DNA from 3 places in the Bradyrhizobium sp. LB8.2 genome. Region 1 is predicted to be linked to each of the others. Evidence: predicted binding sites of a transcription regulator. Region 1 holds the regulator's gene; each other region holds the start of a gene.

Region 1 (4,204 bases):
CGCAGCCGAAATCGCGAGCGGATTGCCGCCGAAGGTCGAGCCGTGCGAGCCGGGCCCCATGCCGGCCGCCGCATCCGCGGTCGCCAGCACCGCGCCGATCGGAAAGCCGCCGCCGAGCGCCTTCGCCAGCGACATCACATCGGGCGTCACGCCGAGACGGCGGTGTGCGAACAGATCGCCGGTGCGGCCCATGCCGGTCTGCACCTCGTCGAACGCGAGCAGCAAGCCCTTGTCGTCGCAGAGCTGGCGCAGCGCCTTGAGGAAGGCCGGGGTTGCCGAGCGCACGCCGCCCTCGCCCTGGATCGGCTCGATCAGGATACCGGCGGTCTGCGGACCGATCGCTTTCTTCACGGCCTCGATATCGCCATGCGGGATTTGGTCGAAGCCATCCATCGGCGGACCAAAACCTTCCAGATATTTTGCAGATCCCGTCGCGGCCAGCGTCGCCAGCGTGCGGCCGTGGAACGCGCCTTCGAAGGTGATGATGCGGTAACGTTCCGGATGCCCTTGGGAGAAGTGATGATGGCGGACCAGCTTGATCACGCCCTCCAGCGCCTCGGCGCCGGAATTGCAGAAGAACACGAAGTCCGCAAAACTCTCATGGCAGAGGCGGTTGGCGAGCTTCTCGCCATCCGGGCTCTGGAACAGGTTCGACATGTGCCAGAGCTTCGTGGCCTGCTCCTGCAACGCTTTGACCAGCGCGGGATGGGCATGGCCGAGCGCGTTCACCGCGACACCCGAGGAGAAATCGAGATAGCGCTCGCCATTGATCGCAATCAGCCAGCAGCCTTCGCCGCGCTCGAAACCGAGGTCGGTTCTGGCGAAAACGGGGAGCAAATGCGGCGCTGCGCTGTTGGTCATGATGTCACTTGGATGTTGCGGACGGTGTGACGCGTGCATTGCGCAACGCACCATTGACCGGCCCGGAAAACGAAACGTGCCGCCTTTTCGGGGCGGCACGTGTCACTATCTTATGCTTGGGAAGACGGGTGTCAATGCCGCCCCGGAAAGCCTCGCGAAACGCTGAATCCGTAGTCTTGCGGTGCTGATTTCGCGGATTTCACCACGGAACATGTGGAAGCGAGTCGGCGGACTCTTGCGCGGGAGTCACGCCATATTGTAGCGTTTGGATTGTCAGATACGACATCTCGTGCAGTGGTTCTGATCTCTAAGTCCTTATGTACCGGCGTAAACGTTCGGGCGTTCTAGTCACGCCCGGCGAGCCTTAAGGGATTCTGGCGGCACGGGTTTTTAAAGGCTTAGGCATTCGCTGCGAGGCGCCAGGATGGCAGGCCGGCAGCGAGGGAAAGGGTGCAATGACAGTTTTGACCTGGTCCGATGATCGCGTCGAGCAGCTTAAAAAGCTCTGGGAGGCCGGACTTTCGGCCAGCCAGATCGCGGCTGAGCTCGGTAATGTGACCCGCAATGCCGTGATCGGCAAAGTGCACAGGCTCGGCCTGTCGGGTCGCGCCAAGAGCCCTTCATCGGCAGCGCCCCGGCCGCGCAAGGCGCGCCCCGCGCAGCATATGATGCGGGTGACCCGTCCGATCTCGCGCGGCAACACCGCGCTGGCACAGGCCTTCGAGGTCGAAGTGGAGGCCGAACCGGTCACCTACGACAACGTGGTGCCGATGAGCCAGCGGCTATCGCTGCTCGAGCTGAACGAGGCGACCTGCCACTGGCCGGTCGGCGATCCCTCGACGCCGGATTTCTTCTTCTGCGGCGGCAAGGCGCTTTCCGGGCTGCCCTATTGCGCCCAGCACTCGCGCGTCGCATATCAGCCGGCGTCGGATCGGCGCCGCGCACCAGTGAAGCCGGGCCCGCGCTGAGCTAGCGGATTTAGCTGACTGCAAGGGCGGCGCCGTCACACGATGACGCCTCGGCCCACGTGATGTCGTCCCGGACAAGCGTGCCAAAAGCGCGTGCCGACCCGGAACGACGGCGGAGCTTGAAGCGAGTTACGCCTGCTGCTCCGCCTTGGCAAAACGATCATCCAGCGCGTAGCCGGCGCCGCGGACGGTGCGGATCGGGTCCTGCTCGCGGCCCAGATTGAGCAGCTTGCGCAGGCGGCCGATATGCACGTCGACGGTACGCTCGTCGATGTAGATGTCGCGGCCCCAGACGCTGTCGAGCAGTTGCTCGCGCGAGAACACCCGCCCCGGATGCTCCAGGAAGAACTCCAGCAGGCGATATTCGGTCGGGCCGAGATCGATCGGCCGGCCCGAGCGCGCCACGCGGCGCTTGTCGCGGTCGAGCTCGATGTCGCCAAAGGCGAGCACGGCGGCGAGCCGCTCGGGGCTTGCGCGCCGCAGCAGGCCCTTCACGCGCGCCAGGAGCTCCGGCACCGAGAACGGCTTGACGATGTAATCGTCGGCGCCGGTCGCAAGACCCCGCACCCGCTCGCTTTCCTCGCCGCGCGCGGTGAGCATGATGATCGGGAGCTGCTTGGTCTCGGGACGGGTGCGAAGCCGCCGGCACAATTCGATGCCTGACAGGCCCGGTAGCATCCAGTCGAGCACGATCAAATCGGGAATGTGCTCCTTGAGACGGGTGTCGGCGTCGTCGCCGCGCATGACCGTCTCGACGTCATAGCCGTCGCCTTCGAGGTTGTAGCGGAGAAGCTCGGTCAGGGCTTCCTCGTCCTCAACCACCATAATGCGTGCGCCCATCTGGGTCGTTGCTCCCTAGGTGTTCGGTATCGAGCTGGCGAAGGTCGTCATATCGCCCTTCGGCCGCTTGTCGGTGATCGCCTGGCCCTCGATCATGTAGAACACGGTCTCGGCGATGTTGGTGGCGTGGTCGCCGATCCGCTCGATGTTCTTGGCGCAGAACATCAAATGGATGCAGAACGAGATGTTGCGCGGATCCTCCATCATGTAAGTGAGGAGCTCGCGGAACAGCGAAGTGCAGATGGCGTCGACTTCCTCGTCGCCCTTCCACACCGCCATCGCCGCCGGCAAATCATGTGCGGCATAGGCGTCCAGCACCGACTTGACCTGCTGCTGCACGAGGTCTGTCATGTGCTCCAGGCCGCGGAACAGCTTGAGCGGATGAAAATCCGTCTCCAGCGCCGCGACGCGCTTGCCCATGTTCTTGGCGAGGTCGCCGATGCGCTCGAGATCGGTTGCGACGCGCATGGCGCCGACGATCTCGCGCAGATCGACCGCCATCGGCTGACGGCGGGCGATGGTGAGCACGGCGCGCTCCTCAATGCGCTTCTGCAGCGCGTCGAGTTCGGTGTCGATGGTGACGACGCGCTGGCCGAGCGGAACGTCACGGCGGATCAGCGCGTCGACGGAATCGACGATCATGCGCTCGGCGATGCCGCCCATCTCGGCAACCAGCCGGGTGAGTTCCTGGAGGTCGGTGTCGAAGGCCTTTGCGGTATGTTCAGAACCCATGTCGCGTCTCCTCAGCCGAACCGGCCGGTGATGTAATCCTGCGTGCGCCGGTCGGTCGGCGACGTGAAGATCTTGTTGGTGTCGTCGAACTCGATCAGCTCGCCGAGATACATGAAGGCGGTCTTGTCGGAGACGCGCGCCGCCTGCTGCATGTTGTGGGTGACGATCGCGATCGTGTAGTCCTCGGAAAGCTCCTGGATCAGCTCCTCGACCTTGGCGGTCGAGATCGGGTCGAGCGCCGAGCAGGGTTCGTCGAACAGGATCACCTCGGGCCGCACCGCGACGGTGCGGGCGATGCAGAGGCGTTGCTGCTGGCCGCCGGAGAGCGACAGGCCGGAGGCGTTGAGCTTGTCCTTGACCTCGTTCCACAGCGCGCCGCCGCGCAGCGCCTTCTCGACCCGGCCGTCCATCTCGGACTTTGATATCTTCTCGTAGAGACGGATGCCGAACGCGATGTTTTCGTAGATCGTCATCGGGAACGGCGTCGGCTTCTGGAACACCATGCCGACGCGGGCGCGCAGCAAATTGAGGTCCAGCTTGGGGTCGAGGATGTTGGTCTGGTCGAGCATGAGCTGACCGGTGGCGCGCTGGCCCGGATAGAGGTCGTACATCCGGTTGAAGATGCGCAGCAGGGTCGACTTGCCGCAGCCCGACGGGCCGATGAACGCCGTGACGCGATTGGCGCCGAGCGTCAGGTTGATGTTCTTCAGCGCGTGGTGCTCGCCGTAATAGAAGTTCAGGTTGCGCACGGTCACCTTGGGGGGCGCCTCGGGCAGCACCGGCGCGTGGGGCAGTCCGCCGGC
Region 2 (4,204 bases), on a different contig from region 1:
CGGCGTCCGGATGCGAAATGATCGCAAAGGTCCGCCGCCGCGACACTTCAGCGGCAAGCGGGGAACGGGCCGGCGATTCGGCTGTGGTGGCGATGTCGGACATTGCGGCAGCGTTTGGCAGGGAAAATGAGCCTTATCAAGCCTCATTTGGTGATTGCAGAGCCTTCCGGCCAGCCCCATATCGGGCTTGGATCAGGGCTTGGGAAGGACGGCCTTCCTGCCCATCAGCACGCCAGTCGCGGGGACGACCCTGCCTCGAAGGGAGGGTCGCCATGGCCTGGAGCATCCTGTTCGTCGCCGGTCTCCTGGAGATCGCCTGGGCGATCGGCCTTAAATACACCGAGGGATTTACGAAGCTCGTCCCGTCTGTCCTCACGCTCGGGGCCATGGCCGGCAGCATCATCCTGCTCGGGCTTGCCCTCAAATCGCTGCCGATTGGAACCGCTTATGCAGTCTGGACCGGCATCGGCGCGGTCGGCACCGCGACGCTCGGCATCATCCTGTTCGGCGAGCCGGCCAGCGCGTTCCGCCTCGCCAGCATCGGGCTGATCGTCGCCGGGATTGTCGGGCTGAAGCTCGTTACCTGATGAAGATCTGTACTGCCCACCAGGTCAGCGCGGCGACGATGGCGGAGGCCGGCATCGTGATGACCCAGGCATAGACGATCGAGCTGGCGACATTCCAGCGCACCGCCGAGAGGCGGCGGGCGGCGCCGACGCCGACGATCGCGCCGGTGATGGTGTGGGTGGTCGAGACGGGAACACCGAGGAAGGTCGCCATGAACAGGGTCGCGGCACCGCCGGTCTCGGCGCAAAAGCCCTGCATCGGGGTCAGTTTTGTAATCCGCAATCCCATCGTGCGGACAATGCGCCAACCACCCATCAGCGTGCCCATTGCCATGGCCGCCTGGCAGGAGAGCACCACCCAGAAGGGCACGAAGAATTCGCCGCCAAGTTGGCCCTGCGAATAGAGCAGCACGGCGATGATGCCCATGGTCTTCTGCGCGTCATTGCCACCATGGCCGAGCGAATAGAGCGAAGCAGAGGCGAACTGCAGGATGCGGAAGGCGCGATCGACGGCAAAGGGCGTGGAGCGCACCGAGGCCCAGGAGACGATCGCAACAAGTACCATCGCGAGCAGGAAGCCGACGAGTGGAGACAGCACGATCGCGATCACCGTCTTGGACAATCCGCTCCAGACCGCCGCCGAAAGGCCTGCTTTGGCAACGCCGGCACCAAATAGACCGCCGATCAATGCGTGGGACGAAGACGACGGGATGCCGAGCGCCCATGTCACGAGGTTCCAGACGATGGCGCCGACCAGCGCCGCGAAGATCACCTGGGCATCCACGATCGCGGGATCGATGATGCCGGTGCCGATGGTCTGGGCGACGTGCAGCCCGAACACCATGAAGGCGACGAAATTGAAGAACGCGGCCCAGAACACCGCGAATTGCGGCCGCAGCACGCGGGTCGAGACGATGGTCGCGATCGAATTGGCGGCGTCGTGCAGGCCGTTCAGGAAGTCGAACAGCAGCGCGACGGCGATCAGTCCGACCAGGACGGGAAGACCCAACGCAACATCCACGGCGCGGCCCCTGCCCTAAACTTGCTCGATGACGATGCTGTTGATCTCGTTCGCGACGTCGTCGAAGCGGTCGGCGACTTTCTCGAGATGGTCGTAGATCTCCGCGCCGACGATGAAATCCATCGCGTTGCCGTCGCGATGCTTGAGGAACAGTTCCTTCAGCCCGATATCCTGGAGATCGTCGACGCGCCCCTCGAGCTTGGTCAATTCTTCCGTGATCGCAGTCAGCATGGCCACGTTCTGACCGATCGCCTGCATCAGCGGCAACGCGCGACCGACCAGATTGGCGCATTCCACCAAGAGCACGCCGATCTCCCGCATCGGCGGCTCGAAGATGCGAACCTCGAACAGCATCACGGCCTTGGCGGTCTGCTGCATCTGATCGATGGCGTCGTCCATCGAGGTGATCAGGTTCTTGATGTCGCCGCGGTCGAACGGGGTGATGAAGGTGCGGCGCACCGCCGTCAGCACCTCGCGGGTGATGTTGTCGGCGTCGTTCTCGAACTGGTTGACGCGCTGGCAATAGACCGGCGTCTCCTCGCCCCCGTTGAGCATGCCCTGGAGCGCGATCGAGCCCTGAATCACGGTCTGGGCGTGGCGGTCGAACAGGTCGAAGAACCGTTCTTCCTTGGGCAGGAAAGCGCGAAACAATCGCATCATGGGGGAGAGACTACCGGTTGGATAATGGCCTAGCCCAAGCGGGCCGTCATGAAACTGTCATAGACCATTTTCGATCCACGCGCGTGCCACCTCACGCCCGTGGAGCCGGATCATCCACCGCTTTCGCGCGCCACCGATTTTTCTGCTACATCAATGACTTACAGCGAACGCCGGAGGTAATGCGCGATTTCGCCGATGACGCCACGGCGGAAGGTGAGCACACAGATCACGAAGATCGAGCCCTGGATCACCGTCACCCACTGGCCGAAGCTCGCCAGATATTGCTGCATGGCGATGATCGCGAAGGCGCCGACCACGGGCCCGAAGATGGTCCCGAGCCCGCCGACCAGCGTCATCAGCACCACCTCGCCGGACATCGACCAGTGCACGTCGGTGAGCGAAGCGTTCTGCGCCACGAACACCTTCAGCGATCCCGCAAAGCCGGCGAGCGTGCCCGACAGGACGAAAGCCAGGAACTTGTACTGATCGGTCCGGTAACCGAGCGAGATCGCGCGCGGCTCGTTCTCACGGATCGCCTTCAGGACTTCGCCGAACGGCGAATTGATGATGCGGTAGATCAGCAGGAAGCCGGCGAGGAAGCCGACCAGCACCACGTAGTAGAGCACGGTCGGCTTGGTCAGATCGAACACGCCGAACATGCGGCCCTGCGGGATGCCCTGGATGCCGTCCTCACCGTGGGTGAACGGCGCCTGGAGGTAGATGAAGTACAGCAGCTGCGACAGCGCCAGCGTGATCATCGAGAAATAGATGCCCTGGCGGCGGATCGAGATGAAGCCGGTGATGAGCGAGAGCCCGAACGCCGCGGCAATGCCGACGAGGATGCCGAGTTCCGGCGGCAACGCCCACACTTTCAGCGCGTGCGCGCTGCAATAGCCGGCGGTGCCCATGAACATCGCGTGGCCGAACGAGAGCAAGCCGCCATAGCCGATCAGGAGATTGAATGCACAGGCGAGCAGCGCGAAGCACAGCGCCTGCATCACGAAGAACGGATAGATGCCGCTGAATGGCACCGCAGCCAGCAGCAGTGCCATCACCACGAACACGATCATCTCGTCGCGGATCGCGCGCGGGGGGGCCGGCAGTGTGTCGTCCGTCAAGGCTGTCATATCAGGCCGCCCTTCCCGTCAATCCCGTTGGCTTCACCAAGAGCACCAGCACCATCAGCACGAACACGACGGTGTTGGAGGCCTCGGGGTAGAAATACTTGGTCATGCCCTCGATCACACCGAGCGCGAAGCCGGTGATGATGGAGCCCATGATCGATCCCATGCCGCCGATCACGACCACCGCGAACACGACGATGATGAGGTCGGCTCCCATCAGCGGCCGCACCTGATTGATCGGCGCCGACAGCACGCCGGCGAGCGCGGCAAGTCCGACCCCGAGGCCGTAGGTCAGCGTGATCATGCGCGGCACGTTGACGCCGAAGGCGCGCACCAGCGTCGGGTTTTCCGTGGCTGCGCGCAAATAAGCGCCGAGCCGTGTCTTCTCGATCAGGAACCAGGTCGCGATGCAGACCACCAGCGAGAAGATGACGACCCAGCCGCGATAGACGGGCAGGAACATGAATCCGAGATTCATGCCGCCCTTGAGCTGGTCCGGAATGGCGTAAGGCAGGCCGGAGGAGCCGAAGTAGTTCTGGAACACGCCCTGCACAATCAGCGCAATGCCGAAGGTCAGAAGCAGACCGTAGAGATGATCCAGCCCGGTCAGCCATTGCAGCATGGTCCGCTCCAGGATCATGCCGAAGATGCCGACGATGATCGGCGCAAGCAGCAACGCCCACCAGTAGTTGATGCCGCCGAGGTTCAGCAGGAAATAGGCAGCGAACGCGCCCATCATGTAGACCGCACCATGGGCGAAATTGATGATGTTGAGCATGCCGAAGATCACGGCAAGCCCGAGACTGAGCAGCGCGTAGAACGAGCCGTTGATC
Region 3 (4,204 bases), on a different contig from region 1:
TTCGGCAAGCGCATTGGCGACCACATAGGACTGGCCGAGCTTGCATTTGATCTGGACGAAAAAAGGAACCATTGCAGTCACTCCGAAGGCATATCTGACCGGCTAATAGGCCAAAACCGGCCGGATTTGGCAAGCGAACTTGCTGCCTCTGTATATGCGCGCTAGGAGGGGCCATGCTCCCCAGGAAGCGGAAAGTCGGCCCATGATCACCCCCGTGGCGCTCACCATCGCCGGCTCCGATTCGAGCGGCGGTGCCGGCATCCAGGCAGACCTGAAGACCTTTGCCGCGCTCGGTGTCTTCGGCGCTTCCGCCATCACGGCGCTGACGGCGCAGAACACGCGCGGCGTCACCGGCATTCACGCCGTGCCGGCCGAGTTCGTCACCGCGCAGATCGACGCGGTATTCTCCGATATCGAGGTCGGCGCGGTCAAGATCGGCATGGTGGCGCAAGCCGCCAGCATCGATGCGATCGCGGCCGCACTGTCGCGCTGGAAGCCCCAACACATCGTGCTCGATCCCGTGATGGTGGCGACATCGGGTGATCGCCTGCTCGCGTCCGAAGCCATCGACGCCCTGCGCATCAAACTGATGCCGCTGGCCTCGGTGATCACGCCCAATCTGCCGGAAGCTGCGGCTCTGCTCGACGAGCCGGTTGCGACTAGCGAGGCCGAGATCGAGAGCCAGGGGCGCCGGCTGCTGGCGTTGGGCTGCCGTGCGGTCTTGATCAAGGGCGGGCACGGCGAGGGCGCCGAGAGCACCGACTATTTCGTCGATGCCAAGACCACGATCGCGCTCGCCGCGCCGCGCGTGGCCACAAGCAACACCCATGGCACAGGCTGCTCGCTGTCCTCGGCGGTCGCCGCCGGGCTGGCCAGAGGCGAGGATCTCGAGCGCGCCGTGCGCAACGCCAAGGCCTGGATCAGCGCGGCGATCGCGGCCGCCGACCGCTTCAGCGTCGGCCACGGCCACGGGCCGATCCATCATTTCCACAGATTTTACTGAGACCGGCCGCGAGCGCGCGGCCGTTAACCCATCCAGCCAGCAGTTCCGGGTTCTTGCGGAGGTTGCTGCGGCGTGATGTCGCCTGATTGTCGCATGCGACTGATATTCGCGGGGAGGGCAAGGCAAGGCGCGATTCGTATCCGAGGGTGCGTCAAAGGTTCAATTGGTCATCCCCCTGTCACGGGACATTGTTACAGGCTGTCGCATGGGAAGTTACGATGTGAGTGACGAGAGCCCTGAGCGGCGCTTTCGCACGTTGTTCATCTCCGACGTTCATCTCGGAGCCCGCGGTTCTCAAGCCGACCTTCTGCTCGACTTCCTGCGTTTCCATGATGCAGACACGATCTATCTCGTCGGCGACATCGTCGACGGCTGGGCGCTGAAATCGAGCTGGCATTGGCCGCAATCGCATAACGACCTCGTCCAGAAGCTTTTGCGCAAGGCGCGCAAGGGCGCGAAGGTCATCTACATCCCCGGCAATCACGACGAGTTCCTGCGCAACTATTACGGCACGCATTTCGGCGGCATCGACGTCGTCGAGAACACTGTCCACACCGGCGCGGACGGCAAGCGCTATCTCGTCATCCACGGCGACATCTTCGACCTCGTGGTGCAGAACGCGCGCTGGCTCGCCCATCTCGGCGACAAGGCCTACGACTTCGCGATCCAGATGAATCGCTTCGTCAATTTTTTCCGGCGCATGTTCAAAGTGCCCTATTGGTCGCTGTCGCAATGGGCCAAGCAAAAGGTCAAGAACGCGGTCAACTATATCGGCGCGTTCGAGCAGGCGCTCGCCGCCGAGGCGCGGCGCCATGACGCCGATGGTGTGATCTGCGGCCACATCCACTACGCCGTGATCCGCAACGAGGGCGGCATCCGCTACATGAATTGCGGCGACTGGGTCGAGAGCTGCACGGCGCTGGTCGAGCACGACGACGGCCGTTTCGAGATCATCACCTGGGCGGACCAGGCCGAGAAGCCGGCACAGATCCCGCAGGTCGCAGCCAAAGCTGCATAACAAGGGCAGCCTGATGCGCATCCTGGTCGCGACCGACGCCTGGCACCCGCAAGTCAACGGTGTGGTTCGGACGCTGACCAAGCTTGCCGACGCCGCCAAAAGCCTCGACGTCGAATTCTCGTTCCTGACGCCGCAATCGTTCCGCACCTTTGCGATGCCGAGCTATCGTGACGTGCGGCTGGCCATGCCGCGCCCGGCGCGGATCGCGAAGCTGATCGAAGAGGCGCACCCGGACAGCATCCACATTGCGACGGAAGGTCCGATCGGCCTGATGGTCCGCCGCTATTGCCGCCAGCGCAAGCTGCCCTTCACGACCAGCTTCCACACCCGCTTTCCCGAATATGTCCGCGCCCGCGTGCCGGTGCCGGGCTCGCTGATCTGGCGGGCGCTGCGCCGATTCCACAGCCCCAGCCGCGCCGTGATGGCGGCAACGCCTGCGCTCGCCCGCGAGCTGACCGAGCGCGGCTTCGACAATGTGGTGCTGTGGCCCCGCGGCGTCGACACCCATTTGTTCCATCCTCGCGCGATCGATCTCTGTTTGCCGGCACCGGTGTTCCTCTCGGTCGGCCGGGTCGCGGTGGAGAAGAACCTCGAGGCATTCCTTGACCTCGATTTGCCCGGCACCAAGGTGATCGTCGGCGACGGTCCGGCGCGTGTCGCGCTGGAGGAGGCGTATCCGGACGCGATCTTCCTCGGCGAGAAGCACGGCGAGGAGCTGGCCGACATTTACGCGGCCGCCGACGTCTTCGTGTTTCCGAGCAAGACCGACACTTTTGGCCTGGTCCTGCTCGAAGCGCTGGCAAGCGGCCTGCCGGTTGCGGCTTTCCCGGTGAAGGGGCCCCGCGACGTGATCGGCGATGCGCCAGTCGGGGCGCTCGATCACGATCTGCGCAGCGCCTGCTTCGCCGCGCTCGACATCTCCCGTCAGGACTGCGTCGAATTCGCCGCCAACTACACCTGGGATGCCTCGGCCCGGGCTTTTATCGACAGCATTTTGGCGGTCGGCGCGGTACTGCCGGGCCGGAACGGGGCGGAGCCGGCGCGCTTCGTCGCCTGAGCGGAAGAAATCCTCGCGTGGAGGTGTCTTGCCCGCGGCTCGATAGCCGCGATATGGTCGGTCATGACCGAACAGCTCCTCCCGATCGGCCCTGCCGATATCGATGCCGCAGCACGCGTGATCGCGCCCTTCGCCGTCCGCACCCCGCTGCTGTCCTTTCCCGTGCTCAACGAGCGCGTCGGCGCAAAGGTGTTCCTGAAGCCGGAGATGCTCCAGCGCACCGGTTCGTTCAAGTTTCGCGGTGCTTTCAACAAGGTCGCCTCGATCCCGCAGGACAAGCGCGCCGGTGGCGTGGTCGCGTTCTCCTCCGGCAACCATGCCCAGGGCGTGGCGGCGGCGGCAAAAATCCTCGACATGCAGGCGACCATCGTGATGCCCGCGGATGCGCCGCTGTCCAAGCGCGAGCGCACCAAATCCTATGGCGCCGAGGTCGTGCTGTACGACCGCGATCGCGACGACCGCGAGGCGATCTCGCGCGGCATCGCCGAGAAGCGCGGCGCAACGCTGGTCAGGCCCTATGACGATCCCTTCGTGATCGCAGGCCAAGGCACTGCCGGTCGCGAGATTGCGGAAGACATGGCAGCGCTCGGTCTCGCCCCTGACATCGTGGTCGCGCCGGCCTCCGGCGGTGGCCTGATCGCGGGCGTCGCGACGGCAGTAAAGGCGCGCTATCCGTTAGCCCAAATCGTCGTCGCCGAGCCCGAATCGTTCGACGATCACGGCCTTTCGCTGACCGCAGGTCATCGCGAGCCACACGGGCCGGCAGGCCGCACCATCTGCGATGCGCTGATGGCCCTGATCCCAGGCGAGATGACGTTTGCGATCAACAGCAAGCTGCTCGCGCGCGGCGTGACCGCGTCGGACAAGGAAGTCGGCGCGGCCGTCGCATTCGCCTATCGCGAGCTGAAGCTCGTGGTCGAGCCGGGCGGAGCGGTAGGATTGGCCGCGCTGCTTGCGGGGCGTCTTGATGTTGCCGGCAAGAACGTCGTCATCGTGCTCTCCGGCGGCAATGTCGACGCCGATCTGTTCGCGGAGCTGGTGGCCTGATTTTCTAATCGTCTCACATGAAGAAGGGGCAGAGCGTTGCCGCTCTGCCCCTTTCTGTATTTTCGTTTGGTGGATTCGA

Evidence for each region. The regulator PhoB, encoded in region 1, activates phosphate uptake and scavenging genes when phosphate is short. The targets are predictions, from matches to a motif close to TGTCATNNANCTGTCAT.
Region 2: a site for PhoB is predicted at 2,292-2,308, ahead of ABIB06_RS08420 (DUF47 domain-containing protein). Genes of this name have one in related genera too.
Region 3: a site for PhoB is predicted at 1,169-1,185, ahead of ABIB06_RS26950 (UDP-2,3-diacylglucosamine diphosphatase). Genes of this name have one in related genera too.

What each region holds. Positions count from the first base shown of each region.
Region 1 is NZ_JBEPQV010000007.1:198,413-202,616, reverse strand. Features, by position in the region: gene ABIB06_RS11800 (aspartate aminotransferase family protein) at 1-861, opposite strand, end outside; gene ABIB06_RS11795 (GcrA family cell cycle regulator) at 1,317-1,829, shown strand; gene phoB (phosphate regulon transcriptional regulator PhoB) at 1,959-2,669, opposite strand; gene phoU (phosphate signaling complex protein PhoU) at 2,685-3,401, opposite strand; gene pstB (phosphate ABC transporter ATP-binding protein PstB) at 3,413-4,204, opposite strand, start outside.
Region 2 is NZ_JBEPQV010000005.1:51,824-56,027, forward strand. Features, by position in the region: gene ABIB06_RS08405 (peptide chain release factor 3) at 1-103, opposite strand, end outside; gene sugE (quaternary ammonium compound efflux SMR transporter SugE) at 273-587, shown strand; gene ABIB06_RS08415 (inorganic phosphate transporter) at 580-1,587, opposite strand; gene ABIB06_RS08420 (DUF47 domain-containing protein) at 1,603-2,247, opposite strand; gene ABIB06_RS08425 (branched-chain amino acid ABC transporter permease) at 2,406-3,374, opposite strand; gene ABIB06_RS08430 (branched-chain amino acid ABC transporter permease) at 3,376-4,204, opposite strand, start outside.
Region 3 is NZ_JBEPQV010000025.1:119,960-124,163, forward strand. Features, by position in the region: gene ABIB06_RS26940 (Lrp/AsnC ligand binding domain-containing protein) at 1-72, opposite strand, end outside; gene thiD (bifunctional hydroxymethylpyrimidine kinase/phosphomethylpyrimidine kinase) at 203-1,003, shown strand; gene ABIB06_RS26950 (UDP-2,3-diacylglucosamine diphosphatase) at 1,209-2,021, shown strand; gene ABIB06_RS26955 (glycosyltransferase family 4 protein) at 2,035-3,078, shown strand; gene ABIB06_RS26960 (threonine/serine dehydratase family protein) at 3,142-4,125, shown strand.